DNA from 3 places in the Paenibacillus thiaminolyticus genome. Region 1 is predicted to be linked to each of the others. Evidence: riboswitches for the same ligand, from Rfam matches in the RefSeq annotation. Region 1 holds a riboswitch; each other region holds the start of a gene.
The links. A riboswitch is a leader RNA that binds a small molecule or an ion and turns the genes downstream of it on or off. The one in region 1 is predicted to bind magnesium.
Positions count from the first base shown of each region.

Region 2: another riboswitch for magnesium. It lies ahead of mgtE (magnesium transporter); the one in region 1 lies ahead of FLT43_RS07930 (MgtC/SapB family protein).
Region 3: another riboswitch for magnesium. It lies ahead of mgtA (magnesium-translocating P-type ATPase); the one in region 1 lies ahead of FLT43_RS07930 (MgtC/SapB family protein).

Region 1 covers NZ_CP041405.1:1,751,897-1,756,678, forward strand. The annotation lists gene FLT43_RS07920 (MerR family transcriptional regulator) at 1-181, opposite strand, end outside; gene FLT43_RS07925 (hypothetical protein) at 218-508, opposite strand; gene FLT43_RS07930 (MgtC/SapB family protein) at 535-1,251, opposite strand; M-box (ykoK) riboswitch at 1,585-1,761, opposite strand; partial or broken gene FLT43_RS30800 (ISNCY family transposase) at 1,894-2,030, shown strand; gene FLT43_RS07940 (alpha-helical endospore appendage domain-containing protein) at 2,586-3,617, shown strand; gene FLT43_RS07945 (transposase) at 3,672-3,971, opposite strand.
Region 2 covers NZ_CP041405.1:2,723,329-2,728,110, forward strand. The annotation lists gene FLT43_RS12260 (FtsW/RodA/SpoVE family cell cycle protein) at 1-285, opposite strand, end outside; gene ftsW (putative lipid II flippase FtsW) at 329-1,438, opposite strand; M-box (ykoK) riboswitch at 1,621-1,795, shown strand; gene mgtE (magnesium transporter) at 2,163-3,509, shown strand; gene FLT43_RS12280 (ABC-F family ATP-binding cassette domain-containing protein) at 3,837-4,782, shown strand, end outside.
Region 3 covers NZ_CP041405.1:288,481-293,262, reverse strand. The annotation lists gene FLT43_RS01200 (barstar family protein) at 1-225, opposite strand, end outside; gene FLT43_RS01195 (ribonuclease domain-containing protein) at 241-672, opposite strand; gene FLT43_RS01190 (hypothetical protein) at 922-1,155, shown strand; M-box (ykoK) riboswitch at 1,226-1,395, shown strand; gene mgtA (magnesium-translocating P-type ATPase) at 1,769-4,411, shown strand; gene FLT43_RS01180 (YmaF family protein) at 4,652-4,782, shown strand, end outside.

The DNA of each region.
Region 1 (4,782 bases):
CCAGATACTTCATATAATTGATTAAATCAAGTCTGGCGCACTGCTTGATCGAATAATAGCGGTAACCGGTAGTCTCATCGACGAACTCCGGCTTCAACAGTCCCAGCTTGTAATAATAGCGGAGCGTCTGCACCGAGGTATGGTTCAGCTCCGCCATGCGGCCGATCGATAGCTTGTCCATGAAGCCTCCTGCTCCTTTTATCAACCTGTGTTCATCTCATCCAGACTTATTCAGCATATGAACGGCTTGGGGACGGTTCAACTCGTGCATGCACCGTTTCTGCATTCCCGAGAGTTCAGCATACATCTCCCCGAACTCGCCCGGAGACAGAACCGAGTATACCCGGCAGCGTCCGCTCTCGCTCAGCTCCAGGAAAAAACGGGCCCGATCGGACGGATGAAGCTCCTGGAAATCTTTGCGGAAAGCTTCGGCCTCCCCATACTTCAGCGCTTGAAGCAAATGGTAAGTGTACTCCTCTTTATACCGGTATTCATTCAGACGGATCATCACATTCGCTCCTTTCCCCTTCCCGTTTATAACTGCTCCACTTCTACACTGAGCACATGATCAATTTTTTTGATGTAATAATAGATCTCGGTCAAATAATGATGCTCCGGCACAGACAGCACCAGATCCATCCGCTGCCGTCCACTGTCGAGATCTTTGAGCTTAAAGTGCCGGATCTTGAATTCGGCCTTATCTGTGGATGCCATCTCCTCCGGGGCAGGCATATGATTCTTCTGAATCCGCCGGATGAGCTCGGTCATGCGAGGATTCGATTCCACCACGACCTTCAGCGACACATCACAGCGGTTCAATCTCGCTGACCCAAGCGACTTCAAAAGAATGGGAACCAGATTGACGGCAGCAATCAGCAGCAGGACGCCGCAGATCGCCTCGGCATAAAACCCGGCCCCGATAGCGACCCCAAGGGCAGATGCCGACCAGATAAGCGCCGCGGAAGTGAGCCCGGAGATCACCTCATTGCTTCTGCGCAAAATAACACCGGCCCCAATAAAGCCGACGCCGCTAACAATCTGGGCGGCCAGCCGCATTGGATCCATATTCGGATGATCTGCGCCCCCGAATTTGCCGAAGGCTTCGATCGACACAATCGTCAGCAGACAACTGGCAATGCAAATCACCATGCTGGGCCGCATCCCCAGCTGCTTCTGCTTCATTTGCCGGTCAAGTCCGATCAACAGCCCGAACAACAGGGCCAGTGCCAGCTTCATCATCATCACTATCATTGCGATCACCTCTCGGATACAAGCTCATGTTGGAACACCAAAAAGCTCTCCCGCAAAGAGAGAGCCAGCCGTTATCCGATGACTGAAAGCAGATCAAATCAACCTGCCGCGGCACCCTGTCTGCGCATCGCGAATCCATCCGCAGGGATCAGGGGTGAAGGCTAGGCGAAGATCGGAGAGCACACCGAACAACACACTTTCTCTTTGCAGGACACACACGAAATAAAAACGCCATTGCTCCGACTCGGACTGCCATCCATATCTGCTCTCCCCTTTCCATACAAAATAAAAACCCTCTGAACATGCCAGAGGGTTAGAACGCGCACAAAGAGGCCTGCTCCCCCTGGTCGAGTTTTGGCACTATACAACGTAAAGCAAACGAGATTCGTTTCCTTAGCCACCTTATGAAAAGCCTTAATCCGGCAATCCCTGTTCTACCCATGGGCATCTTTCGATATTTCTGGGCAGTGGCCTATGTTTGCATAGGAGCCTCACCTAACGAGGAATATATGGTACCCACGAAGTATACCCCGATACGGTTGATGCTGTCAATGGGACGCTGTCACGGTGTTGTTCTTCTGTGACAATGTCACCCTATAACTGTTCTGAGATAATGTCACTATGGGACAGGAGATAATGACATTGACAAAAGCAGAAATGAAGAAGGTGCTCGTTGTGGAGAAAATATAGATGGGCGGATGACCAATAGGGAGGGAGCGGCAGCGCTTAGTTTATCAGAACGCCAAGTCATTCGGCTAAAGAACAAATACCAATCGGAGCCCAGGATTCTGCCCGTGTCAAATTGCGAAGTGTCTATTATCATCCCTGCTGGCGACGAATCCTCATCGATTATATAGACGATCCATTGCTATAAATATTAATATTATGCAATCGGGCAGCTATTTTCCAATTGCTTCTGAAAATCGTGTATAACACGAACGATGGTTAAAAGTCCACACCTTTAATGAAAAAAAATCATATCCTGCATTATACGACCAAAAGGAGCCATTCCTGTAATGAATGATTTCGAGGTTTGAATAAGCTGCTTGAATCAAAGCGATTTCGCGTCCCTACCAGAACATGAAATAAACCAACGACACTTGAAGCACGGAGCAGCCGTAGAGTTTATTCCATAAGCGCAACGACCCAGTGCGACATGGGAGGGTAAGCTGTCGAGGGAATGGTATCCCAACCTCTTTTCCCGTCACCGGCTCCTCCAGAAAATTATGACATAGATACATGACTTCTCCTTCTCTCGGGATGTTCGATGGTTGAAAATCTAAGAATGAGTGAGAACACGCGAGAAAACAATAATTCATAGTGGGAGGAAGACAATGTCGCAAGCGAATATTCCTAATATAACCCCTAACATCACGATTACTAGAGATGACGCCTTGAACCTCTTGTTATCTTCTATAGCGATTGAAGAGTTAGGGCTAGGACACATTATTAATGCCGAAGCAGAAAAAATCCAATACGCTATCGGTACGCTGCCAGGACTTTCGGTTCCGGCGACCATCAGTGAGTTGCTGGAGGTAAATTCAAGTGTTCAAACTACGCTGCAAGGATTAATTAAGAAAGAGCTGCTCCTTCAATCTAAACTGGAAAACATCTTGGCTGCCCCTTCTTTAGTAGGTCCAACCGGCCCAACCGGGGCTACAGGGCCATCTGGTGGACCTCCAGGAGCAACTGGCGCTACTGGTGTGACAGGAGCAACTGGAGCTACCGGGGCTACCGGGGCTACCGGAGCAACTGCGGCAACCGGAGCAACTGGGGCAACCGGAGCTACCGGGGCAACCGGGGCAACTGGTGCGACAGGAGCAACAGGCGCTACTGGACCTACTGGTGTGACAGGGGTAACAGGCGCTACTGGACCTACTGGTGTGACAGGGGTAACAGGAACTACCGGAGCAACCGGTCCATCAATTAGTACACTTGCTGCTTTTGGATCTTTTTCCCTTAACACATCAATTACTGGTACATTAACTATACCAGTTGGTGGGAATATACCGTTTAATCAAAACCCTGTGCCACCTGTTGGAATTATTCATCCATCAGGATCTGACACATTTACTATCACGGTTGCTGGCACCTATTTAATCATTTACGGGATACACTATACCGTTGCATCAGCTGCGCAGTTACCAGTTAACACCATTATATTTTCAGGTGGATTCGGTCGTAGTGATACGACCCTTAAAAGTGGAACTACTTCCAGTCTTGATGCTTGGATGACTAATAGTTCTATGCTGCCTTTAGCAGTAGGGGATACAGTGGTAATTAAAAACGATGGTACCAATAGCTTTAATTTAACGGCGGTTCCAGGTGCTGCAGCATATATTACTTTTACCAGAGTGGGGCCATAAGATTTACAGTTCTGATGTTCTATTGATTTAAAACGGAAATATAATAAAAAGAAATTATAATTCCAATAAGCCCCAGAAATCAAAAGTTGCGCGGAGAAACATAATGTTTTCCGCCCAACTTTTTTTGTGCGTTTGCTTTTGCAGGAAAGTAGCGAGGCGGATGCTCCCCACTTTCCGTAAATTGTTGGCCATGGTCACAATCCCGAAATCGACGTTAACCTTGTCCAGCCCCCGCAAGGAGAACCGTCGGAACGACCGATTGCCCTTGATGTGACCGAACACGCTCTCCACCTCCACCTTACGCCGGGCGTAGATCACGGATTTCTCGTCATCCTCAAGAGCTCTTTTGGCCATTACTTTTAATCCCATTTGGGCAATCGCACATTCCTCACATTCATAGATCTTGTTAGAGGGCAACCATCAACGGTGAGTACAGTAAGGGTTATATTCATGAGGAAACTCCTTTTGAATTAAATAGACTCTCGCATTCGCCGGGGCAGATACAGAAAAGATTTCCTCGTACCATCAAAACTGCTTTCCTCCTACTTGTGTAGGGGGATTTTTATTTCAACAGTAACCCGAACTGGAAAAAACATTTGGGTTACGGCTGTTTTTGTGGGAGGGAGGGGGAGAGAGGAGATGAACAGCTTAGACAAGAATCTTCTGGAAGTGTCTGTCATCATCCCTGCTGGCGACGAATCCTCATCGATTATACAGACGATCCATTGCTGTAAATATTAATATTATGCAATCGGGCAGCTATTTTCCAATTGCTTCTGAAAATCGTGTATAACACGAACAATGGTTAAAAGCCCACACCTTTAATGAAAAAAAATCATATCCTGCATTATACGACCAAAAGGAGCCATTCCTGTAATGAATGATTTCGAGGTTTGAATAAGCTGCTTGAATCGAAGCGATCTCGCGTCCTTACCAGAACATGAAATAAACCAACGAGAATTGAAGCACGGAGCAGCCGTAAAGTTTATTTCCATAAGGGCAACGACCCAGTGCGACATGGGAGGGTAAGCTGTCGAGGGAAGGGAGTGGATATCCAAAGTGCGGTCATACAAGTCACCCAAAGACTGGGAATGGTGTCCCAACCTCTATTTCCGTCACCGGCTCCTCCAGAAATTATGTCATAGCTACATGACTTCTCCATCTC
Region 2 (4,782 bases), 970 kb from region 1:
TCCATTGATATTTTCTCCGGTGAACATCACGAGCAGAAGCAGAGCAAGCCCGATTCCGTACAAAATATAAGATACGGCGCCGGTGAATATAGAGTAATCAAGCAGCGCTATCAGCAGCATCGGAATAAGGAAGAGAGCGAAAAATATAATGCTATACTTGTACAAGCCATCGAGATTCGTGCCCGAAGTCGCTTCATGCACGGCTATCGTCCCGAAAATCATAAGGCCGAGCAGCACCAGGAGCATCGGCTTGTCCAATTTTTTCAGCTTGCGAATATAATACATCATGTGAGTACCTCTAGTTCGTAGGTTGTGTAGGAAGGCATGCCTATTCGCGCTGTCTCCGATCGTTATCACGAGAAATGTTTAACAGAATTCCGGTGCTGGCCATGCACAACAAGAGAGAAGAGCCTCCATAGCTGATGAACGGAAGCGGTACGCCCTTAATCGGCATCGCCCCGGTTACCGCCCCCAGGTTGAACGCGAATTGGGCGAATATCATGGTAATAATGCCCGTTCCGAGCATAATTCCGAAGGGCTCATCACTGCGAAGAGCTGCCATCAGGCCGCGCCAAAAGAAGAGAAAAAAGCAAAACAAAAGCAATAACCCGCCGACAAAACCGAATTCTTCTCCGATGATGGCAAAAATAAAATCGGTGTGCGCTTCCGGCAAATAGAACAGCTTCTGCACACTCTGGCCGTATCCCGTTCCGGTCACCCCACCGTGAGCCAGCGCGATTAAAGATTGAATCAATTGGTAGCCTGACCCTTCCGGATCATCGAACGGATTCAAAAACGAAATAATCCGCTGGTAGCGATAGCTGCGGCTGAAGGCAAGAAAGACCAACAGCACTCCAAATCCCCCGCTCAGCATCACAATATGACGCATATTCGCCCCGCCGATAATAATAATGGTCATGGATATAATGGTAATGATCATCACCGAGCCAAAATCCGGCTGCAGCATAATTAGAAGCAGCATGACCCCAATCACAATCAAAATGGGCAGCAATCCCCTAGCGAAAACGCGAATCCGCTCTCCTTTTTTGCTGATTAGATGTGACAAATAGATGATCAGGGCCAGCTTGGCGAATTCCGTAGGTTGGAACCGCATGCCGCCGACACTGAACCATCTTGTCGCCCCATTCACCTTGATGCCGAAATAAGGAACGAGCACAAGCAGCACAATCGAGAACAGAAGCAAGAAGGGTGCGGCCTTGCTCCATTTGCGAAAGGGAATGTTCATGAATACAAACATAGCGACAAGGCCGATGAGAGCGAACAACATTTGCTTCGACATATAATAGGACGGCTTCTCATACTTCAGGCTGACGACGACCGAGCTGGCGCTGTATATCATCGCCAATCCGAACATGACCAGCAGCAATGTCACAAAAAGCAGCAAAAAATCCGGACGGCCTTTTATCGTTTGCTTCAAAAAAAATCACCTCGTGCATCCTGCAAAATGAAAACGTTAAAAGGATGGGCATCTATGCCCCCGCTGTTCCTGTAACACTATCAAGTGTATTGACTCATCAGCCAAAAAAGGTTATGAAAAGGTTAAAGTTGTTCCCGGGAGGTTGACAAAATCAAAAAGCCGGGTTAAGGTTTAACATGTCGTAAAGACCTTGTTAGGTGAGGCTCCTATGCAAACATAGGCCACTGCCCAGAAATATCGAAAGATGCCCATGGGTAGAACAGGAATTGCCGGATTAAGGCTTTTCTTAAGGTGGCTAAGAGAAGAAGGCTTCTCTTTACGTTGCATAGTGCTAAAACTCAACTAGGGGGCGCGGGAATGTTATATTTGCGTGCATTCATTCAACCCTCTAGGACTCCTGGAGGGTTTTTATTTTATTCGAAAAAGGGGGGAGAACACCCAATGGATAGTAGTTCCAGTAGTCCATCATCTAAGCAAGTTCATAGTCTTGTGAAGAGTGAGAACGAGGTTCTCCTTACCCTTACCTGTGATTCATACTGTGATTCGCATGCTGCCTGGTATCAGGGCAGGTGTATTTAAGTATGCATAGATGTAAGCAGTGAGTGTAAGGAGAACAGGAACTACAAGCTCTTCCTATGTGCAGGGAGAGCTTTTTTGTGTCTGTTAGGAATGGATAATAAGGAACAATGTGTGGAAGGATGTTTGCGGATAGGAGGAAATTATGATGGAACAAAAATGGATGATTCAAGAATTGAAGGACAGATTGTCCGAACAAAATCAGGACGCCCTTACCGATTTTCTGGCCCGGTACCAACCTTATGATTTAGCCGAGATGTTAATCGAGCTTCAGGAAAACGACCAAATTCGATTTATTGCCGTACTACCTATTCCCCTCGGGGCAGAGATTTTGGAGTATGTCGATCCCGAATTGCAGTACCGAATTTTGGACCGCGGGACCAAGGAGACAGCAGCTTCCATGCTTAATGAAATGTCCAGCGATAAAGTGGCCGATCTGCTGCTGGCCATACATCCCCACCAAGCCGGAACTTTATTAGGGCTTCTGCCTGCCGATTACCGGGAGAAAATCAGCGCTCTGATGCAATACCCTCCAGAGTCGGCGGGAAGTCTGGCTACCGTTGATTATATTGCGGTGCGGAATTATTGGACGGTGGAGCATACGCTGCAGCACGTCCGTAAAGTCGGGCAAGATGCGGAATTGGTCTCTTACTTTTATGTGCTAGATAATAACGGCAAGCTGGTAGGGATCGTCTCCCTGAAGCAAGCTATCCTCGCCCAGGCTGACTCCAGACTAGAGGACATCATGCTCAAAGATTTCGTGTCGGTGTCTGCGCGCATGAACCAGCAGGAAGTGGCGACGATTTTATCCAACTATGATCTGGTGGCTCTTCCCGTAATTACCGATGAACAGCGAATGATCGGGATTATTACGGTCGATGACTTAATTGACGTTATCCATGAGGAAGCAACGGAAGATTTTCAGAAAATAGGTGGAAGCCAGCCTTTAGAAGAGCCGTATTTTAAAAATTCCTTTTGGAAATTATTCCGCAAGCGAATCGGATGGCTGCTTATCTTATTTGTAGCCGAAGCCTATACGGGGAATGTGCTGCGTCATTTTGAAGACACGCTCTCGGAAGTAATTGCGCTCGCATTCTTTATCCCCTTGTTAGTCGGCACGGGCGGAAATACGGGAACACAGACCGTAACGACGCTCGTTCGCGCCTTGGCTCTCGGGGAAGTGAAGCCGAAGCATATCTTCAGAGTCATCCGTAAAGAGGTGTCCACCGGATTGATTCTGGGACTTTGTATGGGAGTCGCAACCTTTATTCGTGCACAGATACTGGGCGTTGGCTTTGATATCGGAAGCGTCGTCGCTGTCACGGCTATTTTTATCGTGATTTGGGCCTCCCTCATCGCCGCTGTGCTGCCTCTGGTGCTGCACAAGCTCAAAGTCGATCCGGCCGTTGTCTCCGGCCCGTTTATTACCACCTTGGTGGACGGTACCGGACTCATCATCTACTTTACTTTGGCTAAAATGATGCTGAACTTGTGATTCGAACGGATCCAATCCTGCGTGTTTTAGTGATAACGAATATCGCTATCGCTGCCTATCGAGAGCCCTATCCTCTGCCGGGATGGGGCTCTCGGTGCATAATACTATCTCCTCCCGTTGCTGCTATCCGGATCCGGAGCCGCTTGCCCGATCATAAGTGAATCGATATAGCACTAGCGACGATATCTATCGGTTCACGGCCGGATTGATTAGACAAATTTCCCGCGATCGGCGAGAATAGAAAATGTGTCAGGCCGAAACAGATGCTTCTGTTATTTTTGGATCCTTATGCGAAAATAGCTTGTTATCAACGGAGGAGATACCCCTATGCTGCTTCAAGTGAACGGCATGAGCAAGAGTTACGGGATAACTCCCGTATTGTCGAATATTACGCTGCAGATTCTGGAGCGCGAGCGGATTGGGCTGGTCGGCGTCAACGGGGCCGGCAAATCGACGCTCCTGCAGCTCATCGCCGGAGAGATGTCCCCGGACAACGGGACCATTTATAAAGCCAAAGAAACGCGGATCGGTTACCTGGCCCAGAACAGCGGACTGCAATCGAACCGCTCCATCTGGGACGAGATGATGCTCGTATTCGCCCCATTAGTGGAAGCGGAACAAGAGCTGCGGCAGCTCGAACATGAGATTGCGGACCCGGAGACCGCCGCCGACTCCGCCCGCCATGAAGCGGTGATGCGCAGATACGCCGAGCGCTCGGAATGGTTCCGCATGCAGGGCGGGTACGAGATGGAGACGCGGGTGCGGAGCATTCTTCACGGGATGGGCTTCAGCCAGATGGATCCGGGCACGCCCATCCATACGCTAAGCGGCGGCCAGAAGACCCGGCTGGCCTTGGCCCGCATTCTGCTGCAGCAGCCCGATCTGCTGCTGCTGGACGAGCCGACGAACCATCTGGACATCCATACGCTGACCTGGCTCGAGAATTATCTCCGTTCCTATCCGGGAGCGGTGCTGGTCGTGTCTCACGACCGTTATTTCCTCGATGCGATGGTCACCACCATTATCGAGATCGAACGCCATCAGGCGAAGCGCTACACCGGCAATTATACGAAGTATATGGAACTAAAAGCGGCCGAGTACGAGCAGCAGATGAAGCTGTATGAGAAGCAGCAGGACGACATCGCCCGGCTGGAGGATTTCGTCCAGCGCAACCTCGTGCGCGCTTCGACGACGAAGCGGGCGCAGAGCCGGCGCAAGACATTGGAGAAGATGGAGCGGCTGGACAAACCGGCCGGCGAGCTGAAGAAGGCGC
Region 3 (4,782 bases), 1.5 Mb from region 1:
GAATAGATCGAGCAGCTTCCGGCCGTATTCGCCCAATTTTTGCTCGCTTGTCTCATAGTCCAGCCAGGTGACCGTAAGCGGCAGCTCGACATATCCGGCAAGACAATCCCATAGCGCGTCCAGGTTGCGGCCGTAATGCTCCGGCAATTCGAGCGCTTCCTGCAGGAATGTATGCAGTTGCTCCTTGCTCTCGATGGAGCTTCCCTCTACGACTACGTTACGCACGGGCTCCCCCCTTTCTCAATCTATCGGTTCGAACGTCTCATAATGATCTTCGGTCTTATAGATCAGCCCGTCGTTGGAAAATACAATTCTGTCCTTCCCCCGATGGCCCTCCGTATAGTTGATATCCGCTTCATACCAGATTCTGCCCTTTTGCTTGGGCAGCTTCCCTTCACGGTTGCGGAATATGTCGCCGCCGATGCTTTTACCTGGCGCAACCTCGTGCAGATTGCCTTGGCGGGCATCCCAGCCCAGCCTCTTGGCTTCCTCCTTCGTGATGAAATTATCCGGCAATTGCTGGTGTGACTTAATATAGTTCGCAACCTCTTCGAAGCCGGTCAGCTCCTGCTTGCCCGAATCCGGAATCGCGGATGGCTTGCTGTCCAGACCGCAGCCCGCTAGCAGCAGCAAGCTCAATAGAAAGACCAGCACTGATTTGATGACTTTCAACAATGTCTACCCCGCTTCGCTCTTCGTAGAGCAGGAAGCTTGATGATAATCTTCCTGTCTTCCTGCCCTCTCGCTGTAGTATCAACTATCTTTTCTCGAATTTCAACCCCTTGCTTGCAAATGTCCCTCCAATTCCGCGTTTATCAATTTCTAGGTGGCTGTCTGCGGGAAGAATGTCCAATCAAGGCCAAAACGCCATGCATATAATGCACTAGGTTCGACACTATTGGGAGAGAGGAGCTGAGACTCATGTCTCATGGATGCAAAGGCGAAGAGTTCTGCCCGAGCAAAGCGGTATTCGATCCGCCTCAATATATCTTCAACAAAACGTATCATCCGCAGAAGGTCGAAGTCGTTCACCCGATCGAGATCATTAATCAACATTTCTGTGTGCCGGTTTTCAAGCATGTGTTTCCCGTAAAAGAGAAGGATGTATTTTGCTCCAGCGCAAGAAAACGGAGAAGAGCGAAAAGAAAATCATAATTTATTCCATTTGATGACTTGCCATTGACAAACGACTCAAACAAGACATATGATAACAAAGTAATTTTCATCAAATCCTCGTTAGGTGAGGCTCCTATACAAACATAGGCCACTGCCCGGAAATATCGAAAGATACCAATGGGTAGAACAGGAACTGCCGGATTAAGGCTTTTCTTAAGGTGGCTAAGAGCGGACGTTCTTTACGTTGTATAGTGCTAAAACTAGACTAGGGGGAGCAAATGACGTTGTAGTCTCTATTTCTGCGCGTATTTCAACCCTCTAGCTCTGCTGGAGGGTTTTTTCATTTCTATTGTGAAAAGGGGGAATGCGTCCATGGACAGCGGACCTAGCAGTCAACAGCCGCATAGGCGACAACATCCTGTACTGAGGAAGAGCCGTCTGCTTGTTGCTCTTCAAGCGATACCCGACTTATTTCATTCCCCCGCAAAAAATCGATGGCGGCGGGTTTATTTAAGTATGCGTATGTGACTTGAACGCATCGGTAGACGGTTCAGGCTCCCTCTGGAATACAGGGGGAGCTTTTTTATGTTTGTGTTCGAACGAATCGATACCGTAGGGATTCTAAGATGACCTGCGAGAGGAGGAATTGACAATGGCACGGAAATTGAAAAATTTGAAAAATAAAGATAAACTGACGAAACGCATCGCAGAGCGCCTCATCCAGGCCTCCGTATTGCTGGAAGAAGATGTGATGGAGGAATGGAACACCCGCCCCGAGGGCCTGAGCGATGCCGAGGCTAACGCCCGGATGGAGGACTGCGGCAAAAACGAAGTGGCTCATGAAAAGCCGCCGGCATGGTATATTCAACTGTTGAGTTGCTTTGCCAATCCATTTATATTGATCCTGCTGTTCCTTGCGGCCTTCTCTTATATAGCCGATTCGGATATCGAAGCCGTAGTTATTATTTCGACTATGGTCACCGTCAGCGTCATCATCACGTTCACCCAGGAATTCCGTTCTGCGCGCACGGCGGAGAAGCTGCGGGCCCTGGTCAGCACGACGACCACGGTTAGCCGGGAAGGCCGCCGCCAGGACATCGACAACAAGCTGCTCGTGCCCGGGGATATTATTCACTTGTCCGCCGGGGACATGGTCCCGGCGGATGTCCGGCTACTCGCCGCTAAGGATGTCTATGCCGCGGAATCCGCCCTGACGGGCGAAGCGATGCCGGTCGAAAAAATCGATACGCTGCCGAGCGGCATGTCCCGGCCGGGGAATACGCGCCGAAGCAATCCCGCCAACGCGCTGGAGTTAACGAATATGTGCTACATGGGAACGAATATCGTCAGCGGCTCGGCGACGGCCGTCGTAATTGCGACGGGTCCGGATACGTACTTCGGTTCAATGGCCAGCCAGCTGACGGGCAAAGCTCCGCTCACCAGCTTCGATCTCGGCGTGAAGAGCATCACCTATCTCCTAATCCGCTTCATGCTGATTATGGTTCCGGTTATCTTTTTCGTCAACGGATTCACGAAGGGAGACTGGTGGGACGCTCTCTTGTTCGGCCTGTCGGTGGCCGTCGGACTGACGCCCGAAATGCTGCCCGTCGTCGTGGCCGGGAATCTGGCCAAAGGAGCGGCAACAATGGCCCGCAACAAAGTCGTCGTGAAGCGTCTCCACGCGATCCAGAATCTTGGCGCGATGGATATTCTGTGTACGGACAAGACGGGAACGTTGACGGAAGACCATATTGTACTGGAACAGCATCTTGACACGAACGGCAATCCGGACAGACGCGTGCTGGAATATGCTTACTTGAACAGCTACCATCAGACCGGCCTGTCTAATCTGCTGGATGCCGCCATATTGAAGCATACCGAGTATTCCCATTTGATAAATGAATATAAGAAGCTCGATGAGATTCCATTCGATTTCAACCGTCGCCGCATGTCTGTCGTCCTCCGCGCCTCGCAGGAAGAGCATCTGCTCGTGTGCAAGGGAGCGATGGAAGAAATACTCGACATCTGCGCCCATGTCTATGAGGAGGGCCAAGTCGTTCCGCTTACGCCGGAGCGGGCGGACAAAGCGCAGCGGCTCGCTCAGGAACTGAACGAAGACGGCTTGCGCGTACTCGCCGTAGCGATGAAGCGAGTCCCATCCCGGGAGGAGCCCTACGGAATCCAGGATGAGCAGAACCTTGTGCTGGTTGGCTGTCTCACCTTCCTGGATCCGCCGAAGCCTTCCGCCAAGGAGGCTATCCGGGCACTGGCAGACAACGGAGTCAATGTGAAAGTTATCACGGGAGACAATGCGGCCGTCGCCTGCAAAGTATGCCAGGATGTCGGGATCCGGACCGAGGCGGTTCTGCTTGGTGAGGCCGTGGATGCGCTGACGGATGAGCAGCTGGCCGAGATCGCGGAGCTAACTACCGTGTTCGCCAAGATCAATCCGCTGCAAAAAGCGAGAATCGTTCGTGTCCTCAAAAGCAGAGGCCATACGGTCGGGTTCATGGGCGACGGCATCAATGACGCCGTGTCGCTGAAGGAAGCGGACGTAGGCATTTCTGTCGATACCGCGGTCGATATCGCTAAGGAATCGGCGGATATGATCTTGCTGGAAAAAAGCTTAATGGTGCTGGAGCAAGGCGTCATCGAAGGACGGAAGACGTTCGGCAACATGATCAAATATATTAAAATGACCGCGAGCTCCAACTTCGGCAATATGTTCAGCGTCCTGGCAGCCAGCGCCTTCCTTCCCTTCCTGCCGATGCTGCCGATCCATTTGCTGCTGCAAAATCTGTTCTATGATATCTCCCAGCTCTCGATTCCGTGGGATAAAATGGACAAAGAGTATTTGCGGAAGCCGCAGAAATGGAATGCAAAATCGATCAGCCGATTTATGGTGTTCATCGGTCCGATCAGCTCGATCTTCGATATTACGACGTATGCCTTGATGTGGTATGTCTTCTCGGCCAATTCCGTCGATCAGCAGGCGCTGTTCCATTCCGGTTGGTTCATCGAGGGCTTGCTGTCGCAGACGCTTATCGTGCATATGATCCGCACCGAGAAAATCCCATTTGTCCAAAGCACGGCGAGCAGACCCGTCCTGCTGCTGACGAGTCTAATCATGGCATGCGGAGTGGCGCTTCCATTTACGGGAATGGGCGCTGCCATCGGCCTGGTGCCGCTGCCGCTGTCGTATTTCCCATGGCTTGTCGCGACCTTGCTCTGTTATTGCGTGCTGACCCAGATGGTCAAAAGCTGGTATATCCGTAAATTCGGAGAATGGCTGTAATCGTGCCGATTCCGGCAGCCGGCTAGCCCGGAACGATGCTAACCCGATCAGGCGAACATGCCCGATCGGGTTTGTTCTGTGCAAGGAGGGCTCTTGGCGGGAATCCCAGCCGCCGCATCCCCCGTCAGCACCGGGGCGCAGCTTGTCCCGAAGCCGCAAAATTGGCTTGACTTGAGCGGTACCATTGAACTCCCCCAATCATACGATGTAGGTAATCATCGATGGAAGGAGATTGCAATCATGGAAATCCCGGTTACCGGATTTGTGCATCATAGCGAGGAGGGGAAGGAGCACTCCCATAAGCTATATATTACTTCTTGGAATGGGAGACCTGTGCATGTACATGAATTTTCCGGCATCACGTCCGTAAA